3 regions of the Cytobacillus sp. GQ23 genome follow, and region 1 is predicted to be linked to each of the others. Evidence: riboswitches for the same ligand, from Rfam matches in the RefSeq annotation. Region 1 holds a riboswitch; each other region holds the start of a gene.
What was found. A riboswitch is a leader RNA that binds a small molecule or an ion and turns the genes downstream of it on or off. The one in region 1 is predicted to bind S-adenosylmethionine.
Positions count from the first base shown of each region.

Region 2: another riboswitch for S-adenosylmethionine. It lies ahead of AC6CHU_RS19815 (methionine ABC transporter ATP-binding protein); the one in region 1 lies ahead of AC6CHU_RS07850 (O-methyltransferase).
Region 3: another riboswitch for S-adenosylmethionine. It lies ahead of AC6CHU_RS25375 (homoserine dehydrogenase); the one in region 1 lies ahead of AC6CHU_RS07850 (O-methyltransferase).

Region 1 is NZ_JCAXER010000007.1:100,960-105,194, reverse strand. It holds gene pdxR (MocR-like pyridoxine biosynthesis transcription factor PdxR) at 1-939, shown strand, start outside; gene AC6CHU_RS07855 (PH domain-containing protein) at 962-1,345, opposite strand; gene AC6CHU_RS07850 (O-methyltransferase) at 1,372-1,950, opposite strand; SAM riboswitch class I at 2,058-2,164, opposite strand; gene AC6CHU_RS07845 (spore germination protein) at 2,336-3,892, shown strand; gene AC6CHU_RS07840 (GerAB/ArcD/ProY family transporter) at 3,914-4,235, shown strand, end outside.
Region 2 is NZ_JCAXER010000026.1:18,287-22,521, reverse strand. It holds gene AC6CHU_RS19825 (C40 family peptidase) at 3-989, shown strand; gene AC6CHU_RS19820 (CsbD family protein) at 1,036-1,227, opposite strand; SAM riboswitch class I at 1,420-1,524, shown strand; gene AC6CHU_RS19815 (methionine ABC transporter ATP-binding protein) at 1,605-2,618, shown strand; gene AC6CHU_RS19810 (methionine ABC transporter permease) at 2,608-3,273, shown strand; gene AC6CHU_RS19805 (MetQ/NlpA family ABC transporter substrate-binding protein) at 3,297-4,121, shown strand.
Region 3 is NZ_JCAXER010000051.1:8,114-12,348, forward strand. It holds gene AC6CHU_RS25365 (CBO0543 family protein) at 1-465, shown strand, start outside; gene AC6CHU_RS25370 (hypothetical protein) at 605-799, shown strand; gene AC6CHU_RS25375 (homoserine dehydrogenase) at 860-2,077, opposite strand; SAM riboswitch class I at 2,186-2,287, opposite strand; gene AC6CHU_RS25380 (NUDIX hydrolase) at 2,367-3,002, opposite strand; gene AC6CHU_RS25385 (general stress protein) at 3,217-3,825, shown strand; gene yhbH (sporulation protein YhbH) at 3,884-4,235, opposite strand, start outside.

The sequences.
Region 1 (4,235 bases):
CGGGTGCAGATTGCACAATACCTGCAGCAAGCCAGAGGATTGGCCTGCAAGCCGGAACAGGTTTATCTATTCAGCGGATTTCAACAGCAGTTACTGAATGTCTGTTTGTTTTTCAAGAGAAAAGCCGTCGGAATAGAAGATCCGGGTTTCATTAGGGCAAGATCCGTTTTTGAGCAATTGCAGCTGGAATATCATCCTATTCCTGTGAACGATGAAGGATGCTGTGTACCTGATAAGCCGGTAAAACTATTATATACAACACCGGCCCACCAATACCCTACTGGTACAATTATGTCTATTGCCAGAAGGACTGAACTGTTAAATTGGGCACTGAAACAGGACGCTTACATTCTTGAGGATGACTATGATTCTGAATTCCGCTATAAAGGGACACCGATTTCGTCATTGGCCCATCTGGATTCCAGCGGACGCGTTCTTTACTTTGGCACCTTTTCAAAAACTTTGCTCCCTGCACTTCGGATCAGCTATCTGATTATGCCGGCATCACTGCAGCAGGGATATGAAGAATTTAATGCTAATCAAAAGTCTAATGTTTCAAGAATCGACCAGCGGGCTGCTGCAAAATTTATGGAAGAAGGACTTTATACATCTCATATAGCAAAAATGAGAACGTTATATCGGGCCAAGAGGAACTGTTTAATCGAAAGCCTGTCAAAGCATTTAGGAGAGCATTTTGACATAATTGGTGATACAGCAGGTTTGCACATTATCGTGATATTACCAGAAGGATTAAATGAACCTAAAGCAATTGAACTGGCAAAGTCGGCGGGAGTTGAAATTGATGCTGTTTCGCCTATGTACCAGCTTCACAAACCCGCCAACCATGTGATGCTTGGCTATGGGGCACCCTCAATGGACGAAATTGAGAAGGGGGTCCAATTAATGGTTAATACCTGGAAAAATTATTTAAATGTTTAACATCTATCCGCTAAAAGGGCGCTTATCTTACGGGATATCGCTCTTTTGCCGGATCTGTAATCGTGCAGAGCTTTTCCTTAACCGCTGCCATAAAATCAAACATATTCATCCCCTCGATTTGCTGGAATTTAAAAAAATCATCGTTATAGTACATATGAATATGCTTGCCCGTTATTCCCCTCTTTTCTTTAATGGAAGTTATATCGATATATGCAAATTCTTCAACTAATTCCTTTGTTGATTCAGATGCAGATAATCCATAAAATAGCAGCCTTTTATTTGTTGCCGCCAGCAATCCGGGCAGCGGGGCTAAACAGTAATGCGATACTAATGAACAGGTTAAGCATTCAATAATGTTTTCTTCTTCATGCAGCACAGTTCCAAACGAATTTATAATGCTACTCATGGGATCCCCTCCTCATATCTCTTCTGTCAAACTGCAGTCTTCACTGCGAGTATCAGTCCGGTAGACCAATCCAATTCGGTAATGTCGAGATCTGGTCTGTCCTGCAGAGTTTTGAGAAGTTTAGTAGCTTTGATTCTAAATTCTTCAGGCAATTTCTGCTGCGGAAACACATCATGAATCACATAAAAACCGCCAACATTCAAATGGTCCAGGGTTTTGTCCAGGAGCTCGAATTTTCCGGGCCACGTATCTGCAAAAATAAAATCGAATCGCTCAGATAGATTTCGAATAAAAGCTGCTCCGTCTTCACAGCAAAATGTGATTCTGGCGTCCTTTCCGAGGTATTTTTTCGCAATGGATTGCACGTTCAAATCTATATCAACGGTCGTAAGCTTACTGCTTTCATCCATCCCATCCATTATCCATGAAGCAGAAGCTCCCGTACCTGTCCCCAGCTCCAAAAAGCTTCCACCCGGTTTGGAGGCAGCCAGCCCCTTTAGTAAAAATCCTGTTTTTTTATCACATGATTGCCCGAAGCCCATCACAGCAGATTCCTGTAATATACTCGAATATGCTTCCGGTACCTGTATAACGCTGTTTTCCATTTGTCATTCCTCCGCTTTCTTCGTACTATATTAAACACTTAGCACGGGAGCATAAAAGAGCACCAAAAAAGGCCCCTTTATAAGAGGCCTTAACTTATCAAATCGACCTCTTATCTCCCAGAGCGTCAACTCTGTTGGAATTAGCACCTTCCTGACATAATCAGGGGTTGCTGAGGCTTCGCAGGGCCAGTCCCTCCACCTCTCTGGATAAGAATTTGTATGTATATTAATTTATTTTCAATCAAGTATTGCATATTTTTAGCAAGATGGCAAGACTTTGGTGGTTTATTGCCATGTAAGAAACGCATGATTCTGCCTTCCTGTATATTTATTTCAATTCTAAGGAAATTTAAGGATATACATATTGCCTGAGGAGGAAATTGTGGTGTTTCGATTTAAAAGGAGTCCTTCAAAAAAAAGAGTAAAAAAACAGATTAAGCCCGAGTTGACATCACAGGACATCCTCTTATCAAAAAAGCTGGAAGACAATATACAATTTTTCTCCTCACTTTATGGAGAGAGTTCAGATGTGATTTTCCGTTATTTTGCCTTAAATAAAATTGACGCAGCCATAATTTATATAGATGGATTAAGTGATACCCAAAAGCTTGACGAGCTGGTCCTTGGAACCTTACTGCATCAAAACATGAATATCGAAAACGACTTCCTTCATACTGTGAAAAACCGATTGCCGATTTCAAGTATTAAAAGATTGGCAACAACCGCTGACTGTATCGACTCAATAAGCATCGGGAACCCAATAGTGCTTTTTGATGGGTATGATGAAGCTCTTTCACTGGGATTAGCCAAATTTGAAAAGCGTTCGATAGAAGAACCGCAGGCTGAGACCTCCATTCGGGGTTCGAGGGAAGGCTTTACTGAATCACTCGGTGTCAATACATCTTTACTGCGCCGGATCATTAAAGACCCGGGACTGAAAATGAAGACTCTGCATGTAGGCAAATATACGAAGACGAAGGTAGTTATCTCATATATTGAAGAAATAGCGGATAAAACTCTGATACAGGAAATAGAAAGCCGTCTTAATCGCATTACTGTTGACGGAGTACTGGAAAGCGGCTATATCGAACAATTCATTGAAGATAGCCCGTATTCTCCTTTTCCCCAGTTATTGTACACGGAACGTCCGGATGTGGTATGTGCAAATTTACTTGAAGGAAGAGCAGTATTAATGATTGAAGGGACACCTTTTACTTTAATTGCTCCCGTGAGTTTCTTCAGTTTGTTTCAATCACAGGAGGACTATTATGAAAGGTTTTGGATTGGTACCTTCATCCGGTCTCTTCGGTTTCTTTTCTTAGCTGTATCCCTATTCCTTCCTGCCATATATGTTGCCATAACAACATTTCACCAGGAAATGATTCCCATGGACCTGATGCTTAGCATTGCGTCCTCCAGAGAAAGTGTCCCCTTCCCTGCCATTGTGGAAGTCCTTCTAATGGAAGTTGCTTTTGAAGGACTGAGAGAGGCCGGGATACGCCTTCCAAAACAAGTAGGTTCAGCTGTTAGTATTGTGGGTGCCCTTGTAATTGGTCAGGCAGCTGTTCAAGCGGGGATTGTTTCTGCACCTATGATTATTGTAGTGAGTATTACGGGTATTGCATCTTTCATGATCCCCCGTTATTCAATGGGACTTGCCATTCGATTACTGAGGTTTCCCATCATACTCCTTGGCGGCGCTTTAGGATTAATAGGTGTAATGCTTGCACTAATCCTGCTCGTCATCCATTTATCAGAGCTAAGATCATTCGGTTTACCATACCTGACTCCTGTATCAACACTGCAAAAAAATGCGGTAAAGGACACACTCTTTCGTTCGCCTTTATGGAAAATGAATCAGCGCGCTCATTCCACAGGAAAATACAACAAAACTAAACAAGGGTCCAGCTTAAAACCAGGTCCTGAAAATAGCGGCAGGTAAATAAGTCAAAATGGCGGTGAGATGGACATGCTGGAAAAGGGAAAAATATCGGCCCTGCAAATGGAATTTTTAATTGTCCCGGCTATCATTGCCACAGGTGTGCTTTCGATTCCATCCATATCGGGAAGGTTAGCCGGGCATGACATGTGGATGACGCCTATAGCAGGTTCTATAATCGGTTTTATCACGGTATTCATTGCATGGAAGCTTCATCAATTATTTCCAAGGATGACCCCTATCGAATACAGTGAGCAAATACTTGGAAAAGCACTTGGTAAACTCTTTAATTTCTTTCTTGTTTCCTTTTACTTGCATACTACAGGCATTGTCATCAGACAGTATT
Region 2 (4,235 bases), on a different contig from region 1:
ACTTGAAGAAACAACTACTTACAATGGCTGCGACAGCTGGTTTTTTGATTACACCGTTCAATGGAGAAGCAAGTGCACATGAAAATAAATATATAGTTCAGTCTGGTGACACCTTATGGGGAATCTCTCGCTCTAATAATCTTTCAATTGAAGAGTTAAAGACATGGAATAATCTATCAGGCTCAATAATTTATAAAGGACAAGCTCTGACTCTGCTGGCACCGCACAGCCATGACGCAGCAGCTGGCGGTTCTTCTGTCAGTACAGTCAGCTACACAGTGAAATCAGGCGATACTTTATGGGGAATTGCAAGAACACACGGCCTTTCTGTCAGTACCCTTAAGAGTTTAAACAGAATCAGCAGTGACACGATTTATCCGGGACAAAAGCTAAAAGTGAAAGGTTCGGCTAACACTGCTGTACCTTCTCTTCCTGCTAGCACTGGATCTTATACTATCCAAAGAGGAGATACTCTTTCAGGTATTGCATCTCGCCATAACCTATCGGTTTCACAGTTAAAAGCCTTGAATAATCTTACTTCAGACATCATTTATGCCGGCAAAACGATAAAGGTATCAGGTGCTGCAGCAAGCAAGCCGGCAGAATCACAGGTAGCTGCTCAATCGACATCCAAGGTAAATGAACTTATTTCTGAAGCAAAAAAATACATCGGTTCACCTTATAAATGGGCAGGAAGCACTCCTGCAGGATTTGACTGCAGCGGCTATTTGAACTATGTATATGGGAAAGCAGGAATCTCTATTCCTCGTACAGTTGCATCCATTTGGAGTGCCACAAAACATGTTGCCTCACCAAAAGTGGGAGATTTGGTATTCTTTGAGACTTACCAATCAGGTCCATCACATGCTGGAATATATCTTGGCGATTATAAGTTCATTCATGCCGGTTCTTCACGGGGTGTAGAAATAAGCGATATGAATAATTCTTATTGGAAGCCTCGTTACTTAGGGGCAAAAACCACTTTTTAGTTATAAAAAAGTACTCAGCGCTTTAATAAGCACTGAGTACTTTTTTTTAATCTCTTCGATCATTAAAAGTCTTGGAAAGAGCTTCCTTTGCGTCTCCCCATTTTTCCTCGGTTTGTCCTTTTAACTTATCCATATTGCCTTCCGCTTCTTTAGATTCGTTATTGGTCAGTTTGCCGTATTGTTTTTTTAATTCACCTTTAAATTGGTCAGCATTCCCTTTTGTTTGTTCTCTATTCATATTTGCACCCTCCTAAGTTATTGCTTACTTCTTAAATACCCAAAATGAAAAAGTCCAAACAATTGATATAATAAAAAAGCATTTTTATTTCTCAAACCATAACGAATGTGTTTCTTATAATGATGGAAAATTAAAAACTTATTGACAATTTATTATTATAGATATATTATTTTTACTATCAATTAAATAATTTACTTATCAAGAGTGACTGAGGGATCAGGCCCTATGACGTCCGGCAACCTCCATAATGGAACGGTGCCACTTCCTGCAGAATGATTTCATTCTGAAAGATAAGTCGTGATACATAACGATGCCTCTTTCCCGAATGGAAAGAGGTTTTTTGTTTGAAAAGGGGCAATGAAACTGGGGGGATCTGCATGATAGAAATTAAAGAACTTGAAAAAGTCTATGAAACTAAGAAAGGTAAAGTAACTGGTGTTGATCATGTATCGCTTAAGATTGAAAAAGGGGAGATTTTTGGCATCGTCGGATACAGTGGAGCAGGCAAAAGCTCTTTGCTGCGGTGTTTAAATTTATTGGAGAAGCCCACTTCTGGAGAAATCCTTATTGATGGATTATCTTTAACGTCTTTAAGCAAGAAAGAGCTTCGCCAGGCGCGTTTAAAAATTGGCATGATTTTTCAGCATTTTCATTTGGTTAGTTCGAAAACCGTATTCGAAAATATTGCTTTTGCTTTAAAAGCAGCAAACAAAACGAAGACTGAAATAGAAGCACGAGTTCATGAATTGCTTGATATGGTCGGATTAACGGATAAGAGGGATGTCTACCCATCACAGCTTAGCGGCGGGCAAAAACAGCGTGTTGGCATTGCCCGTGCACTGGCAAACAATCCATCAGTTCTTTTGTGTGATGAGGCTACATCAGCACTTGATCCAAGCACTACCAAGTCCATTTTGTCTCTGTTGAAAAAAATTAATAAAGAATTAAATCTGACCATTGTACTAATTACACATGAAATGGAAGTTGTTAAAGAAATATGTGACAGAATGGCTGTCATGCAGGATGGAAAAGTAATTGAAGAAGGTAAGGTCTATAATTTGTTCGCCAGCCCGAGAGAAGCGCTGACCAAAAAGTTCATTAATAGCGTGCTTCAATTTGACTTGCCTGAGAAGCTTTTAAAGGAACGTGAAGGCAAGATTATTAAGGTGTACTTCCAGGGAAGAATTGCAGAGGAGTCTGTTATTTCTGAGGTGTTTCAGCAATTTAAAGTGAAGGGGAATATCCTTCATGGAAAAATCGAATACATTCAGGAAAAACCGCTCGGGATTTTTGTTATGGCGATAACAGGTCCTGTGCTTGAAGTCGAAAGAGCCATTCAATATATTACAGACCGGACAAGGAATTTGGAGGTGGTTCGTGATGCAGCTTGAAAGTTTAATAGCTATACTGCCGGAACTGAATAAAGCATTTTTAGAGACCATTTATATGGTTGGAATATCTATTGCAGTAGCCATCATTGTTGGTCTGCCAACAGGTGTTTTGCTTTTTGTAACTGATAAGGGTCTATTTTTGGAAAATACCGTTTTTAAAAACATTGTCGGCTTCATTGTCAATATGATCCGTTCCATTCCGTTCATTATTCTGCTAATTGCTCTTTTGCCATTAGCTAATTTGATTACCGGAACGACCATTGGACCGACTGCTGCATCGGTTTCACTCTCAGTTGCTGCCATTCCGTTTTTTGCGAGGGTTGTAGAACAGTCTTTAAGAGAGATTGATAAAGGTGTCATTGAGGCTGCTGTAGCAGTCGGGGCTACACCGTGGATGATTGTAAAGGATGTACTCGTACCTGAGGCAAAGCCGGGGATTGTTCAGGGAATTACCATTACGGTCATCAGTCTTGTAGCATACTCTGCAATGGCAGGTATTGTCGGCGGCGGTGGAGTCGGGGACCTTGCGATACGCTTTGGTTATTACCGTTATGACAATACAGTCATGTTCACAACTGTTATTATTCTAATTTGTCTAGTCCAGATTTTCCAATTTGCCGGGGACCGGATCGCCAGATTAGTTGATAAAAGATAAAAATATCATCAGGGGGAAATAAAATGAAAAAGATAACATTTGCATTCATACTTATGCTTACATTTGCTGTACTTGCGGCGTGCGGAAGTGAGAACTCATCTTCCGAGGCAAGCGGTGATAAGAAAAATATCAGCATTGGTGCTACTTCGGGTCCATACAGTGACATGGTCAGCAAAGCAATAAAGCCAATTCTTGAAGATAAAGGCTATAAAGTAAATGTAGTAGAATTTAGTGACTATATCCAGCCTAACCTTGCCCTTTCAAAAGGAGACCTGGATGCTAATCTTTTCCAGCATAAAATTTATATGGAGACTTTTGCAAAAGAACATAATATTGAGCTGTCAGAAGTGATTACCGTCCCAACTGCCCCAATGGGCATTTATTCAAAAAAATTCGCTTCATTCGAGGAAATCAAAGAAGGTTCAGCTATTGCCATACCAAATGATCCAACGAATGCGGCGCGCGCGTTTTTAATCCTTGAGGATGCAGGACTTATCACAATAAATGCAGAAGCTGATCCGCTTACTATTTCTGAAAAAGATGTAGAAGACAATGTCAGGAACCTGCAGTTTAAGCCAATTGAAGCTGCCCAGCTGCCGCGTGCAGTGGACAGTGTTGATTTATCAGCCGTACCAGGAAACTATGCCCTCGCTGCAAAGATGGATTTGCTCGATGCACTGCAACTAGAGGACATGCCAGATAAGTACCGAAATCGAGTCGTAATTGACACGAAAAATACAGATAAACAACTAGCCAAGGACTTAAAGGCAGCTGTTGAATCTGATGAATTCGAAAAGGTTATCGATGAACAGTTTGAAGGCTTCGGTAAGCCGGAGTGGATGAAATAAAAAAATATTAATAAGAGAATGCGCCAGACCTTCTGGCGTATTTTTTTATTTATCAGGCCATAAATCGAATACAATCTATTATTAGTGAAGTTTTCTTAAAATCCTGATAAAATA
Region 3 (4,235 bases), on a different contig from region 1:
TGGAAAATATATTACCCCACCATGCTTTTTTTCATATTAGGGGACTTTTTATATTTATATCTGCTCTCAGATATCTACCCGATGTGGACTTATGACCCGCAGGGAATCGATGAGAAAGCGAATCTTACAAACACCCATGTCAGTTTATCCATTATCGCTGTAAAGTATCCTGCCACCATTTTAATCTATTTGTATAGATTCCCTGCAGGCAACCTTATTAAAAAACTGCTCTATATCTCTGGCTGGGTCCTTCTCTATACGGTTAATGAGATTGTTGACATCAAATTAAAATTGATAAAGTATGATAATGGATGGAATTTAAAATGGTCGATTCTTTTCAATGCTGTTATGTTTATTATCCTCTGGGTGCATTTCAAGCGGCCAGCTGCAGCATGGGGGCTGTCCATTCTTTTCTTCATCTTCCTATGGAGACAGTTCGATGTACCATCAACAGTTTTTAGATAAGTGTCTAATTTCAATACAATTTGTCGATAAAAAAACAAGCAATTTTACTGGACATTTTTGATTAAAGCGTTTATTTTACTATAAAAAGGCAATATTCTATGTATAAGTTTCAATAAATTGGAATGGGATGGTGTTACGGATGGCAAACAAGAAAAATGTTAAATCTCCCGGCAAAGATCTCAATATTGGTGCAAATGTTTCATTAAACGGCCTGGTAACAGCCGTTTTTGATAATATGGTCCATGTCCAGATTGGCGCTAAGATAGTAACAGTTCATGTTAAAGACCTGTATTCAGGATTAAATAATCCATTATTGAATAAACAGCAGGCTTAGTATCCACCATCTCAAATTATACTTCAGAAGGGGCAGCTCGTAAGCTGCCCCTTCTGTTTTTTAGACCGGCTGAACCTGCTTATGCTTCACCGCATCATGTGCATAATCTCCAAGCACTTGATATGCCTTCCAATCAGATCTGTCTAATAATGACACAGCTTCTGCAGATGCCTTAACAATCACAGCCTCTTTTGACACTTTGCTGATGATTTCAATTCCCTCTGGCAGCTCTGTTTGCTCAGCATTACCAAATACAACCCAGATCTGCTGTTCAACAACGTTCTCTTCCGATACTGCTTCCTCAAATGCTGAAGGAAAATCGGCTTTTCCTGCATGAATTAAATCTTCAATAATTGCACTTGCCGTTGGGAACATGCCTGCTCCTGGCCCCTGCAGGCTGATATTTCCGACAATATCTGCATCGATGGAAACGGCATTTTGCACGCCTTCTACTCTGTACAAAGGATGTGCTTCTCCTGTCAGGACCGGCTTTACTGTACAGCGGATAGAATCTTTTTCCTTCTGAATGGATGCTACATGCTTGAACTTCAGGCCCAGCGAATCAGCCAAAGTAATTTGCTCAATCGTAATATCAGTAATACCTTCTCTGACAGAGTATTCCTGTGCCGGCGCTTTCCCAAATACCAGCTCGCTTAGAACAACTGCTTTGTAAAAGGCGTCATATCCTTCGATATCATTTTTGGGATCGGCTTCTGCATAACCTTTTTCCTGAGCTATTCTCAGTGCTTCTTCAAATGATAAATTCTCCTCCCTCATACTTGTCAAAATGAAATTGGATGTGCCATTTAATATTCCTTCAATTCGTTCTATCCGGTTGGCATTCAGCAGCTGTTTGATGGTCTGAATGATGGGAATTCCGCCGCCGACAGTTGCTTCAAATCCCAGTGATACATTCTTTTCTTTTGCAAGCCTCGAAAGCTCACTTCCATGAAATGCAAACATTTCCTTATTGGCTGTAATGACATGGCATCCTCTCGATATTGCCTGGCGTAAATATGTATAGCCCGGTTCCCTGCCAACAATGGCATCAATTACGACATCAAGCTTTGGAAGCTCAATGATATCTTGAAAGTCATCTGTTAAAAGCACCTCATCATCAGGCAAAGTATGCTTATTCACATTTTTAACAAGGATGGCTGCGACCTTCACTTCTTTCCCTAATACCGCCTGTAGCCTTCCCTGATGTTTGCTGATCGTTTCATATACTCCTTTTCCAACTGTTCCAAACCCCAATAGCCCAATCGTTATCACTGACATCTCTCATTCCCCCTGGATACAATTTATCGTGCCTGCCGTAAAACAAAAAACCCCTTCCGTCCATTACAGACAAGAAGGGGTTTGAATTTACTATCCGTTCATTCCGCCTTCTTATCTTCGGAAAATGTATTCCTCTGAATTTGGCACCGTGCATAAATGCTGGTTGCCGAGGCTTCATAGGGTCAGTCCCTCCGCCTCTCTTGATAAGAAGTTTCTAAGTATTCAATTTATATGAATGATAAACATTTTTAAGGACTGCGTCAACCTTTTTTTTGATAAATTATTTTCTTCAAACGCTTTCACTTTCCCTGGTATCCGTTATGATTTCAAGAAAGTGCTTAAGAATCCTGGCTGTAAGCCCCCAGATGACCTTATCCTGAAAATAATAAAATACTTCTTCTGCTCTTCTTGTCTGCCAATTGTAATTTTCTCCTCCGGCAATCAAGTCAAAAGGAAAATTTTCTTCCGGCTCTACTTTAAAATTCACGTGATATGTTTCCGGCTTTACGTTTTTTAAAAATGAAAGAGGGACAGTAAAGATCTCTTCTACTTCATCAGGGTTCGGCACAATCTGCTCCGGGTTTTGGATTATGCCTGCATAAGGGTAAATAATCTGGCCAAAAGAAATCATGTAATCAAGCGGGGAAACATCTGTGATGCTGTCTTCATCCACACCGAGTTCCTCAGAGGTTTCACGGATGGCCGTATGCTCTTCATCCCTATCTTCCGGATCTATTCTTCCCCCGGGGAAACATACCTCCCCAGGCTGCCTTCTCATTTTTAATGAACGCACTTCAAAAAGGACATGAACCTCATTATTGATCTCAACCAGCGGAAGCAAAATAGCGAATTTCGAATATCGCTCACTCCCTAAAATGATGGGGGTTCTGTTCCTCAGCCTTTTAGCCAGTTTCTCAATCTCCATTTCTGCCCACCTCCAGCAGCAATACATTTCAGTTTTTATATCCTTATCATACTGTATTCTTTGCGTTTTATTAATATATACGGCTTGTCCCATATAAAGATTAAGGCCCATCTGCTGTATTAATGGTCCCTGCCCTTCAAAAGTAAAAGAAGGTTTCCCCGCCTGCAATTCAGGGAAAATAAAAAAATATCAAATGACAATGGGAGTGAAAAATATGCAGAAGAATATATTAATAGGCGGATACGATACACAGCAAGAGCTTAAAGAGGCCATTGAAGGCGCAGGGTCAAATGGGTATCAGAAGGAAAATCTTGTGATCGTCTCAAAGGATGGAGCAAACCTTGAAGCCTTTGCAGACAATTACGGAGTAAACTTGCGAATAGTCGGATCTCAGGAACTGGGCAATCAGCGTTTTCTTGATTCAGTTAAAGCTCTTTTCATGGGGGAAGACCCGGACACAAGTTCCGGAATTGATCCTGATAAAAAAGATGGTACACGGTTTGATGAACATGATCTGGATCAGTACGCAAGCATGGTTTTTGATGGAAAATATGTTTTAATCGCTGACTATTATGGGCAATATCCTGGGTCCCCTCAGGACAATCAGAGGATCAATGCTGAAAACTCTGAAGGATATTTGGAGAGTGCTTCAGCCCGGGAGGCTGTCCATGAATCGGATATCAAGACACTTGCAGATAAATCCGCAGGTACATGCTGTGTCAATGAGAATCATAATCGTGTTCAGACTTCAACTAATTCAGCGATAAAAATCAGCTCAGAATTAAATAGAGATGAGCAGCTTGCCAAGGAAAGGCTTAAATAGCATAACCCCCCTGAAAAGGGGGCTTTTTGCTGAAACAAAAAGAGAGGTTTCCCCTCTCTTACGCATATTTCTTGTTATCCTCTTCCCTTTTAAAGAAGCTCTTCATCGCATGGAATACATCTGCTTTTTGCTTAAGAATATAATATCGGAAATCTTCATTCTTAATATTTTTATAGGCGGACATCAGGGTCGAGTGGCGGTTATACTGGTTGACCTCACCGTATCCAAACATATTGGAGACCTTCATCAGTTCTTCCACCAGCTTGACACAGCGTGCATTATCAGAGGTTAGGTTATCACCGTCTGAGAAGTGGAAAGGGTAAATATTGTATTTGCGCGGGTCATACTTAGCATCAATCAATTCAAGCGCTTTTCGGTAGGCAGATGAACAAATCGTTCCTCCGCTTTCT